DNA from 4 places in the Citrobacter sp. Cm046 genome. Region 1 is predicted to be linked to each of the others. Evidence: predicted binding sites of a transcription regulator. Region 1 holds the regulator's gene; each other region holds the start of a gene.

Region 1 (3,878 bases):
AAGATGGATAATCCCAGCAATAAAATTGGCTTACGACCATAGCGGTCGGAGAGTGGCCCCCACAGAAGCTGCGCAACGGCAAAACCGGCTAAGAACAAACTAAGGCTGGCGCTGACGGCAGACGCAGGGGTTTGCAGATCGGACTGAATAGCAGCAAAGGCGGGCAAATACATATCCGTTGCCAGAAAGCCGAGCACGCTAAGACCGGCCAGCCAGACTAAAAACCCTTTTCCAGGTTGCATCATCATTTCTCTTTTTAAGCAGTAAAACAGTGTCGCAGAGTGTAGTGAGTGAAATTCTCGCTGTGAAACGCTAATATTTGTTTACTGATTTCAAAATTTTTGTAGGCAGACTATGTGGTCGGAATATTCACTTGAAGTCGTTGATGCGGTTGCGCGTAACGGCAGCTTTAGTTCGGCTGCGCAGGAGTTGCACCGTGTACCTTCGGCGGTAAGCTACACCGTTCGTCAACTGGAGGAGTGGCTTGCAGTTCCGCTTTTCGAGCGACGTCATCGGGATGTGGAACTAACACCCGCAGGGGCGTGGTTTTTAAAAGAAGGTCGGTCTGTTATCAAAAAAATGCAGATCACTCGCCAGCAATGTCAGCAAATCGCCAACGGCTGGCGAGGGCAGCTCGCGATTGCAGTCGATAATATTGTGCGACCGGAACGCACCCGGCAGATGATTGTGGATTTCTATCGTCACTTCGATGATGTGGAACTGCTGGTTTTTCAGGAAGTGTTTAACGGTGTCTGGGATGCGCTATCGGATGGTCGCGTCGAACTGGCGATCGGTGCAACGCAGGCGATTCCGGTGGGGGGACGTTACACGTTTCGTGATATGGGAATGCTGAGCTGGAGTTGCGTGGTGGCGAGCCATCACCCGTTGGCTTCGATTCCCGGGCCATTAAGCGATGACACGTTGCGCAACTGGCCGTCGTTGGTTCGTGAAGATACTTCGCGCACGCTACCGAAACGAATCACATGGCTGCTGGATAACCAAAAACGTGTCGTGGTACCGGACTGGGAATCCTCTGCTACCTGTTTATCGGCTGGGCTATGTGTGGGCATGGTGCCAACACATTTTGCTAAACCGTGGATCGATAGCGGTAAGTGGGTTGCTTTGCAGCTGGAAAACCCTTTTCCTGATGCCGCATGTTGTCTGACCTGGCAGCAAAATGATACGTCGCCAGCACTGCTCTGGTTGCTGGACTACCTGGGAGATAGCGAAACGCTGAATAAAGAGTGGCTACGGGAGCCGGAACAGGCTCCCGTATAACAGGTTTAACGACGGTAATCGCGGAATGGGCCGTCGGCAACGGAGCGACGCTCCACCAGTCGAGGGTGGACCTCAATAGATTGCGACTCTTCGCGCTTGTTTACGATACGGTCTAACAGCATATTGAAGGCAGTCTCACCTAACGAATCTTTCGGCTGGTGAATCGTGGTCAACGCTGGCGTGAAGAAGCGGGCGTTGCGCACGTTGTCATAACCGATCAACGACACATCCTGCGGTACACGCAAACCCATCTCGTCAGCGGCGCAAAGAGCACCCATCGCCATGATATCGCCACCGCAGAAGACGGCAGTCGGACGATGCGACTGGGAGAGGATTTGCTGCATGGCGCGATATCCGGATTCTGGTTCAAAATCGCCCTGTACGATCCAGTTTTCAGGTACTTTAATCAGCGCTTCTTCCATCGCTTTCATAAATCCTGCCAGGCGTCCGGCGCCGGTGTTGCGCTCCATAGGGCCTGGGATCACGCCAATCTCGCGGTGGCCGCGTTCTACCAGATATCGACCCGCCATATAACCGCCTTCGAAAGCGTTATCAATGACCGTGTCGGTAAAGTCGGCTTTCGCTTCGCCCCAGTCCATGACGACCATCGGAATATGGCGATACTCTTCGAGCATGGAAAGCAGTGATTCCGGATACTCAGAACACATTACCAGTAAGCCATCGACGCGCTTTTGCGCCATCATTGAGAGATATGCCTGCTGCTTTTCGAGGCTATTCCATGCGTTACCCAGAATCAGCGTGTAGCCTTTCTGGAAACAATTTTTCTCAACGGCTTCGATAATTTCCGCGAAATAGGCGGCTTCGCTGCTGGTCGCCAACAAGCCGATCGACTTGGTGTGATTCACCTTCAGGCTGCGCGCAACTGCGCTGGGAGAGTAGTGCAACTCTTTAATGGCTGCCCAGACTGCATTACGCGTTTCTTCCGCGACAAAGCGCGTCTTGTTAATTACATGTGATACGGTTGTAGTGGAAACGTTTGCTCGCTTCGCTACATCTTTAATTGTTGCCATTACATCTCACTCCAGACCATATCCTAAGCTCCTGAGAATACTCCAGGTAAACGTTTGCCTTTACACACCCTTAACGCAACGTCAGAGTTGCGGCACGCCGGGAAAACGACACGGAACGTCAGGAAGGGGTCAATGGCCGGTACGCTAATCAAGTAAGCGTGGAATTTTGTCTGATCTTAACGAAAAGGGGAAGAGTTAAAAGCATTTATCAATATAAATCGTGAGAGATTTTTGCGTTCAAGTATGCAAAAATGCGCAATATCACTTTTTGTGTGGGAATAAAAAGGAGAAAACTTGATGAGCACCGATCTGAAATTTTCGTTAGTCACCACCATTATTGTTCTGGGCCTGATTGTAGCAAGTGGTTTGACCGCAGCACTGCATTGATTTACTCCGAGGGAGAGCAATCTCCCTCATCCCTTCAGCACGTTTTTCCCGTTCTATTATTTGCGAATTTGCAAAAGTCTTTTGCAAATTTGTTAACTTTATTATTTTTGCGATCAATGTCATGCTTTTGGCTCTTATTACGTGTCGTGCCACGGCTCGACGTTATGGAGTCGAAGTATGAAAATAAATTATCCGTTACTGGCACTGGCGATTGGTGCGTTCGGTATTGGCACGACCGAATTTTCTCCTATGGGATTATTACCCGTCATTGCCCGGGGTGTGGATGTCTCGATTCCTGCTGCCGGAATGTTAATCAGCGCATATGCGGTTGGCGTGATGGTGGGTGCTCCGTTGATGACATTGTTGCTTTCTCATCGTGCGCGCCGTAATGCGCTTATTTTTCTGATGGCGATATTTACACTGGGTAATGTGCTTTCGGCAATTGCACCGGATTACACCACTCTCATGCTTTCACGTATTTTGACCAGTCTTAATCACGGCGCTTTTTTTGGCCTTGGTTCTGTTGTGGCGGCGAGCGTGGTGCCAAAACACAAGCAGGCCAGCGCGGTTGCTACCATGTTTATGGGCCTAACGATCGCCAATATTGGCGGTGTCCCTGCGGCAACCTGGCTGGGCGAGACCATCGGCTGGCGAATGTCATTCTTGGCAACTGCGGGTCTGGGCGTGATTGCGATGATCAGTCTGTTCTTCTCGTTACCTAAAGGCGGGGCAGGAGAGCGTCCTGAAGTGCGTAAAGAACTTGCGGTGCTGATGCGTCCGCAGGTTGTCTCGGCGCTACTGACCACCGTATTGGGAGCAGGTGCGATGTTTACGCTTTATACCTATATCTCACCCGTTCTGCACAGTATTACCCATGCCACACCAGCATTTGTCACCGGGATGTTGGTGTTAATTGGCGTTGGTTTCTCTATTGGTAATTATCTTGGTGGTCGGCTGGCAGACAAGTCGGTCAACGGCACGCTGAAAGGCTTTTTATTACTGCTGATGGTCATTATGCTGGCAATTCCATTTCTGGCGCGTAATGAGCTGGGAGCGGCTATCAGTATGGTGGTCTGGGGCGCGGCGACGTTTGCGGTAGTCCCGCCTTTGCAGATGCGCGTGATGCGCGTTGCCAGCGAAGCGCCAGGATTATCTTCATCGGTTAATATTGGGGCATTTAAT
Region 2 (3,878 bases), on a different contig from region 1:
TTTGCAGGATTTTACGGGGAGTTGCAAGCAAGGGGACTTCTCCCCCTTGCTTGCTGTAGAGCATTAACCTTCGTTGTGCATCTCGAGGTTTTCAGCTTCGTTCTGACGCAGTACTGCTTTGGCGTCGTCATTACGCAGGGAATCAAGAAAATCGAGGTACTTCTGGTCGACGTCTTTAGTGACATACACACCGTTAAACACCGAGCATTCAAACTGCTGAATATCCGGGTTCTCAGCGCGCACGGCTTCAATCAGATCGTTCAGATCCTGGAAGATAAGACCGTCAGCACCAATTATCTGGCGGATCTCGTCCACTTCGCGCCCGTGAGCAATTAGCTCCGTCGCCGTTGGCATGTCAATACCGTAGACGTTCGGAAAGCGGATTTCCGGTGCGGCAGAGGCCAGGTACACCTTCTTCGCCCCGGCTTCACGCGCCATCTCGATAATCTGTTCTGAGGTGGTGCCGCGCACGATAGAATCATCCACCAGCAACACGTTCTTATCACGGAATTCAGCACGGTTAGCATTCAGCTTACGGCGTACAGATTTACGGCGCAACTGCTGACCCGGCATGATAAAAGTGCGCCCCACATAGCGGTTTTTCACAAAACCCTGGCGATACGGTTTGCCAAGAATACGGGCTATTTCCAGCGCGATGTCACAAGAGGTTTCCGGAATCGGGATGACGACGTCAATATCCAGATCTTCCCACTCGCGGGCAATTTTTTCGCCAAGCTTAGTCCCCATATTCACACGGGCGCTGTAGACGGAAATTTTGTCGATGAAAGAATCAGGACGCGCAAAGTAGACGTATTCGAACAGACACGGATTACTGACCGGATTATCCGCACACTGACGGGTAAACAACTGGCCTTTTTCAGTGATATACACCGCTTCGCCAGGTGCAACGTCACGCAGGAATTCAAAACCAAGCGTATCCAGCGCCACGCTTTCGGAGGCAACCATGTATTCGGTACGACCATCGCCAATATCGCGTTTGCCAAGCACCAGTGGGCGAATACCGTTAGGATCGCGGAAAGCGACCATCCCGTGACCGATAATCATCGCCACGCAGGCATATGCGCCGCGGATCTGGCGGTTAGTTGCGGCGATAGCCGCAAAAATATTATCGGCTTCCAGCGGATAGTGACGGAAGTTATCCAGCTCGCTGGCGAAAATATTCAGCAGAATTTCAGAATCTGAAGTGGTGTTGATGTGGCGACGCTTTTCTTCAAACAGCTTTTTACGCAGCTCATGCGCATTGGTCAGGTTGCCATTGTGGGCAAGCGTAATGCCATATGGTGAGTTGACGTAAAAAGGTTGAGCTTCGGAGGCGCTGGAGCTGCCAGCCGTTGGGTAACGCACATGGCCAATGCCCATATTGCCCTGCAAACGCTGCATATGGCGAGCTTCAAAAATGTCGCTCACCATTCCGTTTGCCTTTCGCAAACGGAAGCAGTTGTTGGCATCAATGGTGATGATGCCAGCGGCATCCTGACCACGATGCTGGAGCACCGTTAACGCGTCATAAATCGACTGGTTTACCGGCATAACACCGGCGATACCGACAATACCGCACATACGTCTTTTCCTCGTTAAGCCACATCTCAGAACCGTTAGGGTCTGGGCAAGAAACTTGACGAGCTTTGCAGATAGTCAAAAAACCATCTGATGATGAAACTGAACTGCGGGATCAACTGTGACTTGCTCCAGTCTTCACTTTTCGACACACCGGTAAACGTATCGAGAAAAAACAGAATGGCGGCGACGATCAACGCTCCTCGCAGAGCACCAAAGCAGATCCCCAACACCCTGTCGGTACCCGACAGGCCTGTTTTCTCCACCAGTTGGCCTATCACAAAATTAACGATAGCGCCGACGATAAGTGTCGCGATAAACAGTATCGCGATAGCAATCCCATTTCGAACCAGTTCGTCTTCAAAGCCCGTAAACCAGACAGACAGGTAAGTGTAGTAATGGCTGGCGACAAAGAAAGCACAACCCCAAGTCACCAACGATAATGCTTCACGAACAAAGCCACGGATCAGGCTAACCAGACAGGAAAAACCAATCACCGCGATAATGGCGTAATCAATCCAGACCATAAGTGTCCCACGATTTTACGCCCTGTCGTCCTGTTCGGGGCGCATTCTAACAGAAAAAGAAAACGTTTGCGTAGGGATTTCCTTTCCACGCGTAAATAAAAATGGCGCTGAAAAAATCATCAACGCCATCGAACTTTTTGCCTCTTCGGGCACTGCCGGATGGCGGTGCAAGCACCTTATCCGGCTCACAACACAGCAACACTGTAAGCCTGCCAGCACACCGCCATCAGGCACAATCCCGTGCAGGATAGCGATGCTGGCACCACGGTTTAGTTCGGGGTGTAACCCATCACGACCCCACTCAAACCGGAGATCTTTTGCAGTTCGCCGAGCGAGTTTTTCAGCTTATCTCTGGAGGCGTCAGGCCCGACAAGAATGCGGGTTATTTTACCCTGTACTGGCGTTGACGGGGAAGTATATACCCGGAAGCCAGCTCCCCGAAGTTTACCAACGATCTCATTGACCTTATCGGCGTTTTTCAGCGCACCGAGTTGCACGACGTACGCTTTCCCGGTTGGGGTCGGAGTCTCCGCAACTGCCGGTTTAGGCGTTGGCGCAGGTGCAGGTGCAGGTGCGGGTGCAACAGGCTGTGGTTGCGGCTTCGGTTTTGGTTTCGGCTGTTCGACAGGCGCAGGTATGGGATCAAACTCCGCACTGTTTGCCGCAGTCAGGCGTGACGGATCCAGTGACGGCGCAGCAGCATCACCTGCACGCACCTCTTCTGCCGCGCCTTCTGGCGGTTGCGTCGGCAGCGCCTGCGTTGCCGCAGGCATCATGTCTGGCTCATCGCGATCGCCAGGTTTAGGCACCAGAGGGATCGCCGCAAACTCATCCTGATAATGTTTTTTTTGCCCGTCAAGCAACCCGGGAAGCACAATCACCCCAAGCGCCACCAGCACAATTGTGCCAACTAATCGATTCTGAAACTTACTCGCCACCGCTTCTCCCCACGTCTATCACTTCCATGACATGTGCGACAGTGTGAAACGATCCACACACCAACACGGTATCTTCTGGTTTTGCATCTGCCAGCGCAGCATGCCATGCCTGAGCAACGCTGCCATAGGCTTCGCCTTTGCCCAAATGCTCCAGCAGTTGTTCTGCTGTCGCGCCCCGCGGACCTTCCAGGGGAGCACAATACCAGGCGTCAACCACGCTTTTCAACCAGGCCAGCGTACCTGCAATATCTTTATCATGTAGCATACCGATAACCGCCAGTACGCGCCCGTTTTTCACTAACTTTTTCAGACACCCGGTCAGATATTCCGCCGCATGAGGATTATGGGCGACATCAAAAATAACACGTGGCGACTCGCTCACAATCTGGAAGCGTCCCGGCAAAATAGCCAACTCGATACCTTCACGAATCGCCTGCTCGCTCACATTAAGTCCACTTGTCCGCAGGGCAGCCAGTGCAGTTGCGGCATTTGGTTGTGGAACCTGTGGTAACGGCAGGTGCGCCAGCGTACCGTGACAGTCCGTAAAGGACCAGTCATTGTCCGTTACAGCATAGCGCCAGTCCACGCCATATCGTTGCAAATTCGCTCCGGTCTCTTGCGCGACATCTGCAATGGTGTAAGGCATTTCAGGTTCGCCAACAATAGCCGGTTTTTCGGCACGGAAAATGCCGGCCTTCTCACGACCAATACTTTCACGATCAGGTCCCAGCCAGTCAGTATGGTCGAGCGCAATACTGGTAACCACCGCGACATCAGCATCGACAATATTCGTGGCATCCAGACGCCCACCCAGGCCAACCTCCAGAATCACCAC
Region 3 (3,878 bases), on a different contig from region 1:
CTCGACACGAACTGGATGCGAACGATTTCAAAGAATAATTTTACACTGCATCATTCAAGCTGCTGCCAGGCATCATGAATGATTTTGTGTAATCGTTTAATGTGTTAGGTTTATCCGATCAAAAGACAGGCGACCTTTTCAAGGAATAGCATGAAAAAGATTGATGCGATTATTAAACCCTTCAAGCTGGACGACGTCCGCGAAGCGCTGGCAGAAGTCGGCATTACCGGTATGACTGTGACGGAAGTGAAAGGATTTGGCCGTCAGAAAGGCCATACCGAACTGTATCGCGGCGCGGAATATATGGTGGATTTTCTGCCGAAGGTGAAAATTGAAATTGTGGTAACTGACGATATTGTTGATACCTGCGTCGATACCATTATTCGTACTGCACAAACGGGTAAAATTGGCGACGGCAAGATTTTTGTCTTTGACGTGGCACGCGTTATTCGTATTCGTACCGGTGAAGAAGACGACGCGGCAATTTAAGTCGGGTCTGCTTAGCAGGCCTGACAGGCGTAGCGCCATCAGGCCTGCTTTATAACGAACTACAGCACTTTATGTGGACCGAAACATTCGTAGTGAATGTTTTCGTTCTTCACGCCCAGACCGACCAGTTGCTTCGCGGCAAACTGCATAAAGCCAACCGGACCACACAGATAAAACTGCATTGACGGGTCGCTGATTGCACCTTCCATCTTGTTTAAATCCATCAGTCCTTCGCTGTCATATCCACCTTTTTCGCGATCCGCTTCGTTCGGCTCACGATACCAGGTATGTGCGGTAAAGCGCGGCAGCGTTTTACCCAGTTCACTTACTTCATCGGCAAAAGCATGCACATCGCCGTTTTCTGCCGCGTGGAACCAGTTAACCTGTGCGGTGTGCCCGGATTTTGCCAGCGTATCCAGCATGGCCAGCATCGGCGTCTGACCAACACCCGCAGAAATCAGAGATACTGGCGTATCGGTTGCCACATCCATGAAAAAATCGCCCGCTGGTGCGGCTAAATGAACGATGTCACCGATATTCGCGTGGTTATGCAACCAGGTAGAAACCTGGCCGCCGTCTTCGCGTTTAACGGCAATACGATAGCCTTTACCATCCGGTTTGCGGGTCAGAGAGTACTGACGAATTTCCTGATGCGGGAAACCTTCCGGCTTCAGCCAGACGCCCAGATATTGCCCCGGATGGTATTCTGCCACCGCACCGCCATCGACCGGCTCAAACTCAAAGCTGGTGATCAACGCGCTACGCGGGGTTTTTGCCACGATACGGAACGGACGAGTACCTTCCCAGCCACCATTTTTGTTGGCGTTTTCACTGTAAATCTGTGCTTCGCGGTTGATGAAGACGTTAGCCAGCACGCCATACGCTTTTCCCCAGGCATCCAGCACTTCCTGACCTGGACTGAACATTTCGTCCAGCGTTGCCAGCAGGTGACCGCCCACGATGTTGTACTGCTCGGGCTTAATCTGGAAGCTGGTATGCTTCTGGGCTATTTTCTCAACCGCAGGCAGCAACGCCGCCAGGTTTTCGATATTGCTGGCGTAAGCGGCGATGGCGTTAAATAATGCTTCACGTTGATCGCCATTACGCTGGTTACTCATGTTGAAAATTTCTTTGAGTTCGGGGTTATGCGTAAACATGCGATCGTAGAAATGGGCGGTCAGCTTCGGGCCTGTCTCAACCAGCAGGGGAATGGTGGCTTTCACTGTAGCGATGGTTTGTGCGTCAAGCATACTGTCTTCCTTTATCTGAGACTTTAATGATGTATGTCAAATACATCTTATAAAAAATACCCCTGCATTGTAAATGGTTCTTTGTAACTTTGCGTTGTAATGGTTACAACGTGAAAAATCTGCATCACAAACCTGAAAAGAAATCCGTTGAAATTAAGCAGACCTTTGTTCTCCAAAGCCTTGCGTGCTCTGAAGGTAATCGTTTGCGTAAAATCCTTTGTCAAGACCTGTTATCGAAGAATGATTCGGTTATACTGTTGGCCGAAGTCCAACGGGACTGCCTTTTTAGGCCGAAATTCTATTGTTAGCTGAGTCAGGAGATGCGGATGTTAAAGCGTGAAATGAACATTGCCGATTATGATGCCGAACTGTGGCAGGCTATGGAGCAGGAAAAAGTACGTCAGGAAGAGCACATCGAACTGATCGCCTCCGAAAACTACACCAGCCCGCGCGTGATGCAGGCGCAGGGGTCTCAGCTGACCAACAAATACGCTGAAGGTTATCCGGGCAAGCGTTACTACGGTGGTTGTGAATACGTTGATATCGTTGAGCAACTGGCGATTGATCGCGCCAAAGAGCTGTTTGGCGCAGACTACGCTAACGTCCAGCCGCACTCCGGTTCTCAGGCTAACTTCGCTGTCTACACTGCTCTGCTGCAACCGGGTGATACCGTTCTGGGTATGAACCTGGCGCAAGGCGGTCACCTGACTCACGGTTCCCCGGTAAACTTCTCAGGTAAACTGTACAACATCGTCCCTTACGGTATCGATGAATCCGGCAAGATTGACTACGAAGACATGGCGAAGCAGGCTCAGGAGCACAAACCGAAGATGATTATCGGTGGCTTCTCTGCTTACTCCGGAGTGGTTGATTGGGCAAAAATGCGTGAAATCGCCGACAGCATTGGCGCATACCTGTTCGTCGACATGGCGCACGTTGCCGGTCTGATTGCCGCGGGCGTGTACCCGAACCCGGTTCCGCATGCTCATGTTGTTACCACCACTACCCACAAAACCCTGGCGGGTCCGCGCGGCGGCCTGATCCTGGCAAAAGACGGTAGCGAAGAGCTGTACAAAAAACTGAACTCTGCTGTATTCCCTAGCGCGCAGGGCGGCCCACTGATGCACGTTATCGCGGCGAAAGCGGTGGCACTGAAAGAAGCGATGGAGCCAGAGTTCAAAGTCTACCAGCAGCAGGTTGCGAAAAATGCTAAAGCGATGGTGGAAGTATTCCTGAACCGTGGTTACAAAGTGGTTTCTGGCGGTACTGAGAACCACCTGTTCCTGCTGGATCTGGTTGATAAAAACCTGACCGGTAAAGAAGCTGACGCTGCGCTGGGCCGTGCTAACATCACCGTTAACAAAAACAGCGTACCGAACGATCCGAAGAGCCCGTTCGTCACTTCCGGTATTCGTATCGGTTCCCCGGCTGTGACCCGTCGTGGTTTCAAAGAAGCCGAAGTGAAAGAGCTGGCTGGCTGGATGTGCGATGTTCTGGACAACATCAATGATGAAGCTGTAATCGAGCGCGTCAAAGCGAAAGTCCTGGATATCTGCGCACGCTTCCCTGTTTACGCGTAAGTCATTTTTATTGCCGGATGGTGGTTTAACATCACATCCGGTAGTTATATCGATTTAAGCGTCACTGACTCATCTAATAAAGCCGCTATCTGCGGCTTTTTTTCTGCCTGAATCCACTGCCTCAGTAATTGCATTTTACGCCCCTGATTTTTGAGTTATGTCAGTATTGCTCCGCCCTGTTCCGGCTCGTTAGCGATAGCTGTGAAGGCGTGGTTTAAACAGCAACAAAGTCAGCCCATTATTGTTCAGGTCTCTACGAATATTCAGGTGATCATGAGCCTGGCCGGTACAGGAGAGGCTTTGATGCCCGGTTATATGAATAATTTTAATACCGAGCTGGTGGTTTTCAGGCCAAAAGTCGGCGATAAAATCTGCGCTGGCGGATTTTATCGCTACGGTACAGGGATGTTTGGCAGTGACTATGACGGGTAATGACTACAGCTCGCTAAGCTGTGATTCCACATACAGATAACCAATTCCCATCAATTGCTGAGCGCGGTTAAGTTGACCGAAGCTTATCTGTGTTGCTCTGGCACGCGGATTATCGCCGTGGTCGAAC
Region 4 (3,878 bases), on a different contig from region 1:
GGCTATCGCACATGGCAAGCAGGTAGCGCTCATGGCACCAACCGAACTTCTGGCCGAACAGCACGCGAATAACTTCCGTAACTGGTTTGCGCCATTGGGTGTTGAGGTGGGCTGGCTGGCGGGTAAGCAGAAAGGTAAAGCGCGTCTTGCGCAACAGGAAGCTATCGCCAGCGGACAGGTGCAGATGATTGTCGGCACTCATGCGATTTTCCAGGAGCAGGTGCAGTTCAACAGTCTGGCGCTGGTTATCATCGACGAACAACACCGCTTTGGGGTTCACCAGCGTCTGGCGCTGTGGGAAAAAGGTCAACAGCAGGGTTTTCACCCGCACCAGTTGATCATGACCGCTACCCCGATCCCCCGTACGCTGGCAATGACCGCCTATGCCGATCTCGATACCTCGGTGATTGACGAACTGCCTCCGGGCCGTACACCAGTCACTACTGTCGCCATCCCGGATACCCGTCGCAGCGACATTATTGACCGCGTGCGTAACGCCTGCACTCACGAAGGGCGTCAGGCATACTGGGTCTGCACGCTCATTGAAGAGTCTGATTTACTGGAAGCACAGGCTGCGGAAGCCACGTGGGAAGAACTTAAACTCGCCCTGCCAGAACTCAATATTGGCCTGGTACATGGGCGAATGAAACCTGCAGAGAAACAATCGGTGATGGCCGCCTTCAAACAGGGTGAACTGCATCTGCTGGTCGCCACCACGGTGATTGAAGTTGGCGTGGACGTGCCAAACGCCAGCCTGATGATTATCGAAAACCCGGAGCGCTTAGGCCTGGCCCAGTTGCACCAGCTTCGTGGCCGCGTAGGCCGTGGCGCGGTGGCCTCTCACTGTGTGCTGCTCTACAAATCGCCGCTTTCAAAAACTGCTCAGAAGCGTCTGCAAGTGTTGCGGGACAGCAACGACGGATTCGTTATTGCGCAAAAAGATTTGGAGATCCGCGGCCCGGGCGAATTGTTAGGAACGCGTCAGACCGGAACTGCAGAATTCAAAGTGGCGGATTTGCTGCGCGATCAGGCGATTATTCCGGAAGTTCAGCGCATTGCCCGTCACATTCATGAACGTTATCCACAACAGGCGATGGCGCTGATAGAGCGCTGGATGCCGGAAACAGAGCGCTACTCCAACGCATAACAGATCAAGATCAATAGCGGCGGCGGTTATCACACCGCCGCACAGCCTTTATTGCGCAAAAATCGGCAACAGTAGATACAGCTTAATCACCAGCGCGTTGACAATATCGATAAAGAACGCCCCCACCATTGGCACCACCAAAAATGCCATATGCGACGGACCAAAACGCTCAGTAATTGCCTGCATATTGGCAATCGCCGTCGGCGTCGCGCCAAGACCAAAACCACAGTGTCCTGCCGCCAGCACCGCTGCATCATAGTTCTTACCCATCATGCGCCAGGTCACGAATACAGCGTACAGCGCCATGAAAATGGTCTGTACAACGAGGATAGCCAGCATCGGCAGTGCCAGTGAAGCCAGCTCCCACAGTTTCAGGCTCATCAACGCCATCGCGAGGAATAGCGACAGGCTAACGTTACCCAACACCGAAACCGCACGCTCAAATACCCGATAAAAGCCCATTAACGCCAGGCCATTGCTGAGGATCACCCCCACAAACAGCACGCAAACAAAAGTCGGAAGTTCCAGTATCGTTCCCACCAGCAATTGCGCAACGATTTTTCCGACCGTCAGACAGATAGCAATCAGCGCGATGGTTTCAATCAGCACCAGAGAGGTGATTATGCGCCCGACATCCGGTTTTTCAAACGCGGTCGGAACCGCCTGATCGTCCGGCATACCGTCCGGCGTCGTGGAGTGCTTTACCAGATAGCGCGCCACCGGACCACCAATCAGTCCGCCCAACACCAGGCCAAACGTTGCGCACGCCATCGCCACTTCGGTGGCATTGGTGAAACCATAGCGTTCAATAAACAGTTTGCTCCACGCAGCTCCTGTGCCGTGGCCGCCAGAGAGCGTTATCGAACCGGCAATCAGCCCCATCAGCGGGTCAAGGCCGAGCAGACTTGCCATCCCAATACCAATGGCGTTCTGCATCAATAGCAAACCTACCACCACAATCAGAAATATTCCCACCACGCGCCCACCGGCTCGCAGGCTGGCGATATTGGCGTTCAGGCCGATAGTCGCAAAGAACGCCAGCATCAGCGGATCGCGCAGCGTCATATCAAAATTGACTTCCCAGCCCATACTTTTTTTCAGTACCAACAGCGCGATCGCCACCAGCAATCCACCCGCTACAGGTTCGGGAATGGTGTATTTCTTCAGGAAGGGAACAGACTGGACGAGCTTGCGCCCCAGCAGCAACACCAGGGTTGCAGCAACCAGTGTTGATAAAGTATCGAGGTAAAACATATACAGCTCCATTAGTGCGTTTAGCACAGTCACGCACGATGCATTCCAGATCGATTTTTAGCTCTTAATGAGTTATCGGGGTGGATTTTAAGCAGAAAATGATGAAAAGTTATATAAAAATGTTTGTTTATCCGTTTTAAATATTAGCAATAGTTACTGGCAAACGTTTGCTTTTACGCCCTGGTCAGATAAAATCACCGCTTTTCCACCATGGGATTGCCTCTGATGTCCGTTAACGCCGTAGAGTCAGCAAATGCGCAACCGGTTGCGCAGACTCACAACAGTGAACTGATTTACCGTCTTGAAGATCGCCCTCCGCTAGCCCAGACCCTGTTTGCCGCCTGTCAGCACCTGCTGGCGATGTTCGTCGCGGTTATCACGCCTGCCCTGCTCATCTGCCAGGCGCTCGGTTTACCGGCTCAGGATACTCAACACATTATCAGTATGTCGCTGTTCGCATCTGGCGTAGCTTCCATCATTCAGATTAAAGCCTGGGGGCCAGTTGGCTCGGGGCTGTTATCCATTCAGGGCACCAGCTTTAACTTTGTTGCGCCGCTGATTATGGGCGGCACGGCGCTGAAAACCGGTGGTGCCGATGTCCCTACTATGATGGCAGCGCTGTTTGGCACGTTAATGCTGGCAAGCTGCACTGAAATGGTTATTTCTCGTGTACTGCATCTGGCGCGCCGTATTATTACCCCGCTGGTCTCCGGCGTGGTGGTGATGATCATCGGCTTGTCGCTGATTCAGGTCGGCCTGACATCGATTGGTGGCGGCTACGCGGCGATGAGTGATAACACCTTTGGCGCACCGAAGAATTTGATGCTGGCAGGTGTCGTACTGGCACTCATTATCATTCTGAATCGCCAGCGCAACCCATACCTGCGCGTTGCGTCACTGGTAATTGCGATGGCCGCGGGCTACCTGCTGGCCTGGTTTATGGACATGCTGCCGCAAAATACCGCACCGGTAAGCCAGGACCTCATCATGGTGCCAACACCGCTGTACTATGGTCTGGGTATCGACTGGAACCTACTGCTGCCGCTGATGCTGGTCTTTATGATCACTTCGCTGGAAACCATCGGTGATATTACGGCCACGTCCGATGTCTCCGAACAACCCGTCTCCGGCCCGCTGTATATGAAGCGTCTGAAAGGTGGCGTATTGGCTAACGGTCTGAACTCATTTGTCTCCGCCGTATTCAACACCTTCCCGAACTCCTGCTTTGGGCAGAACAACGGGGTCATCCAGTTAACCGGCGTCGCCAGCCGCTATGTCGGCTTTGTAGTCGCGCTGATGCTGATCGCACTGGGCCTGTTCCCGGCGGTAAGTGGTTTTGTGCAGCACATTCCAGAACCCGTTTTGGGCGGCGCTACGCTGGTCATGTTTGGTACCATTGCAGCATCCGGGGTACGCATTGTTTCACGCGAGCCGTTGAATCGCCGCGCCATTCTGATTATCGCGTTGTCGCTGGCTG

Evidence for each region. Region 1 encodes PurR, which represses purine synthesis genes. Its sites were predicted from a motif close to CANGCAAACGTTTGCNTG; they were not measured.
Region 2: a site for PurR is predicted at 2,161-2,178, ahead of cvpA (colicin V production protein). Genes of this name have one in related genera too.
Region 3: a site for PurR is predicted at 1,932-1,949, ahead of glyA (serine hydroxymethyltransferase). Genes of this name have one in related genera too.
Region 4: a site for PurR is predicted at 2,558-2,575, ahead of gltS (sodium/glutamate symporter). Genes of this name have one in related genera too.

What each region holds. Positions count from the first base shown of each region.
Region 1 is NZ_JAOWGP010000037.1:9,596-13,473, reverse strand. It holds gene punC (purine nucleoside transporter PunC) at 1-242, opposite strand, end outside; gene punR (DNA-binding transcriptional activator PunR) at 355-1,278, shown strand; gene purR (HTH-type transcriptional repressor PurR) at 1,284-2,309, opposite strand; gene cydH (cytochrome bd-I accessory subunit CydH) at 2,607-2,696, shown strand; gene OGX98_RS08790 (MFS transporter) at 2,874-3,878, shown strand, end outside.
Region 2 is NZ_JAOWGP010000043.1:276,363-280,240, forward strand. It holds gene purF (amidophosphoribosyltransferase) at 64-1,581, opposite strand; gene cvpA (colicin V production protein) at 1,617-2,105, opposite strand; gene dedD (cell division protein DedD) at 2,375-3,043, opposite strand; gene folC (bifunctional tetrahydrofolate synthase/dihydrofolate synthase) at 3,033-3,878, opposite strand, start outside.
Region 3 is NZ_JAOWGP010000035.1:39,922-43,799, forward strand. It holds gene glrR (two-component system response regulator GlrR) at 1-38, shown strand, start outside; gene glnB (nitrogen regulatory protein P-II) at 151-489, shown strand; gene hmpA (NO-inducible flavohemoprotein) at 549-1,739, opposite strand; gene glyA (serine hydroxymethyltransferase) at 2,066-3,319, shown strand; partial or broken gene OGX98_RS06370 (hypothetical protein) at 3,470-3,791, shown strand; gene OGX98_RS06375 (ROK family transcriptional regulator) at 3,755-3,878, opposite strand, start outside.
Region 4 is NZ_JAOWGP010000030.1:270,063-273,940, forward strand. It holds gene recG (ATP-dependent DNA helicase RecG) at 1-1,147, shown strand, start outside; gene gltS (sodium/glutamate symporter) at 1,196-2,401, opposite strand; gene xanP (xanthine/proton symporter XanP) at 2,627-3,878, shown strand, end outside.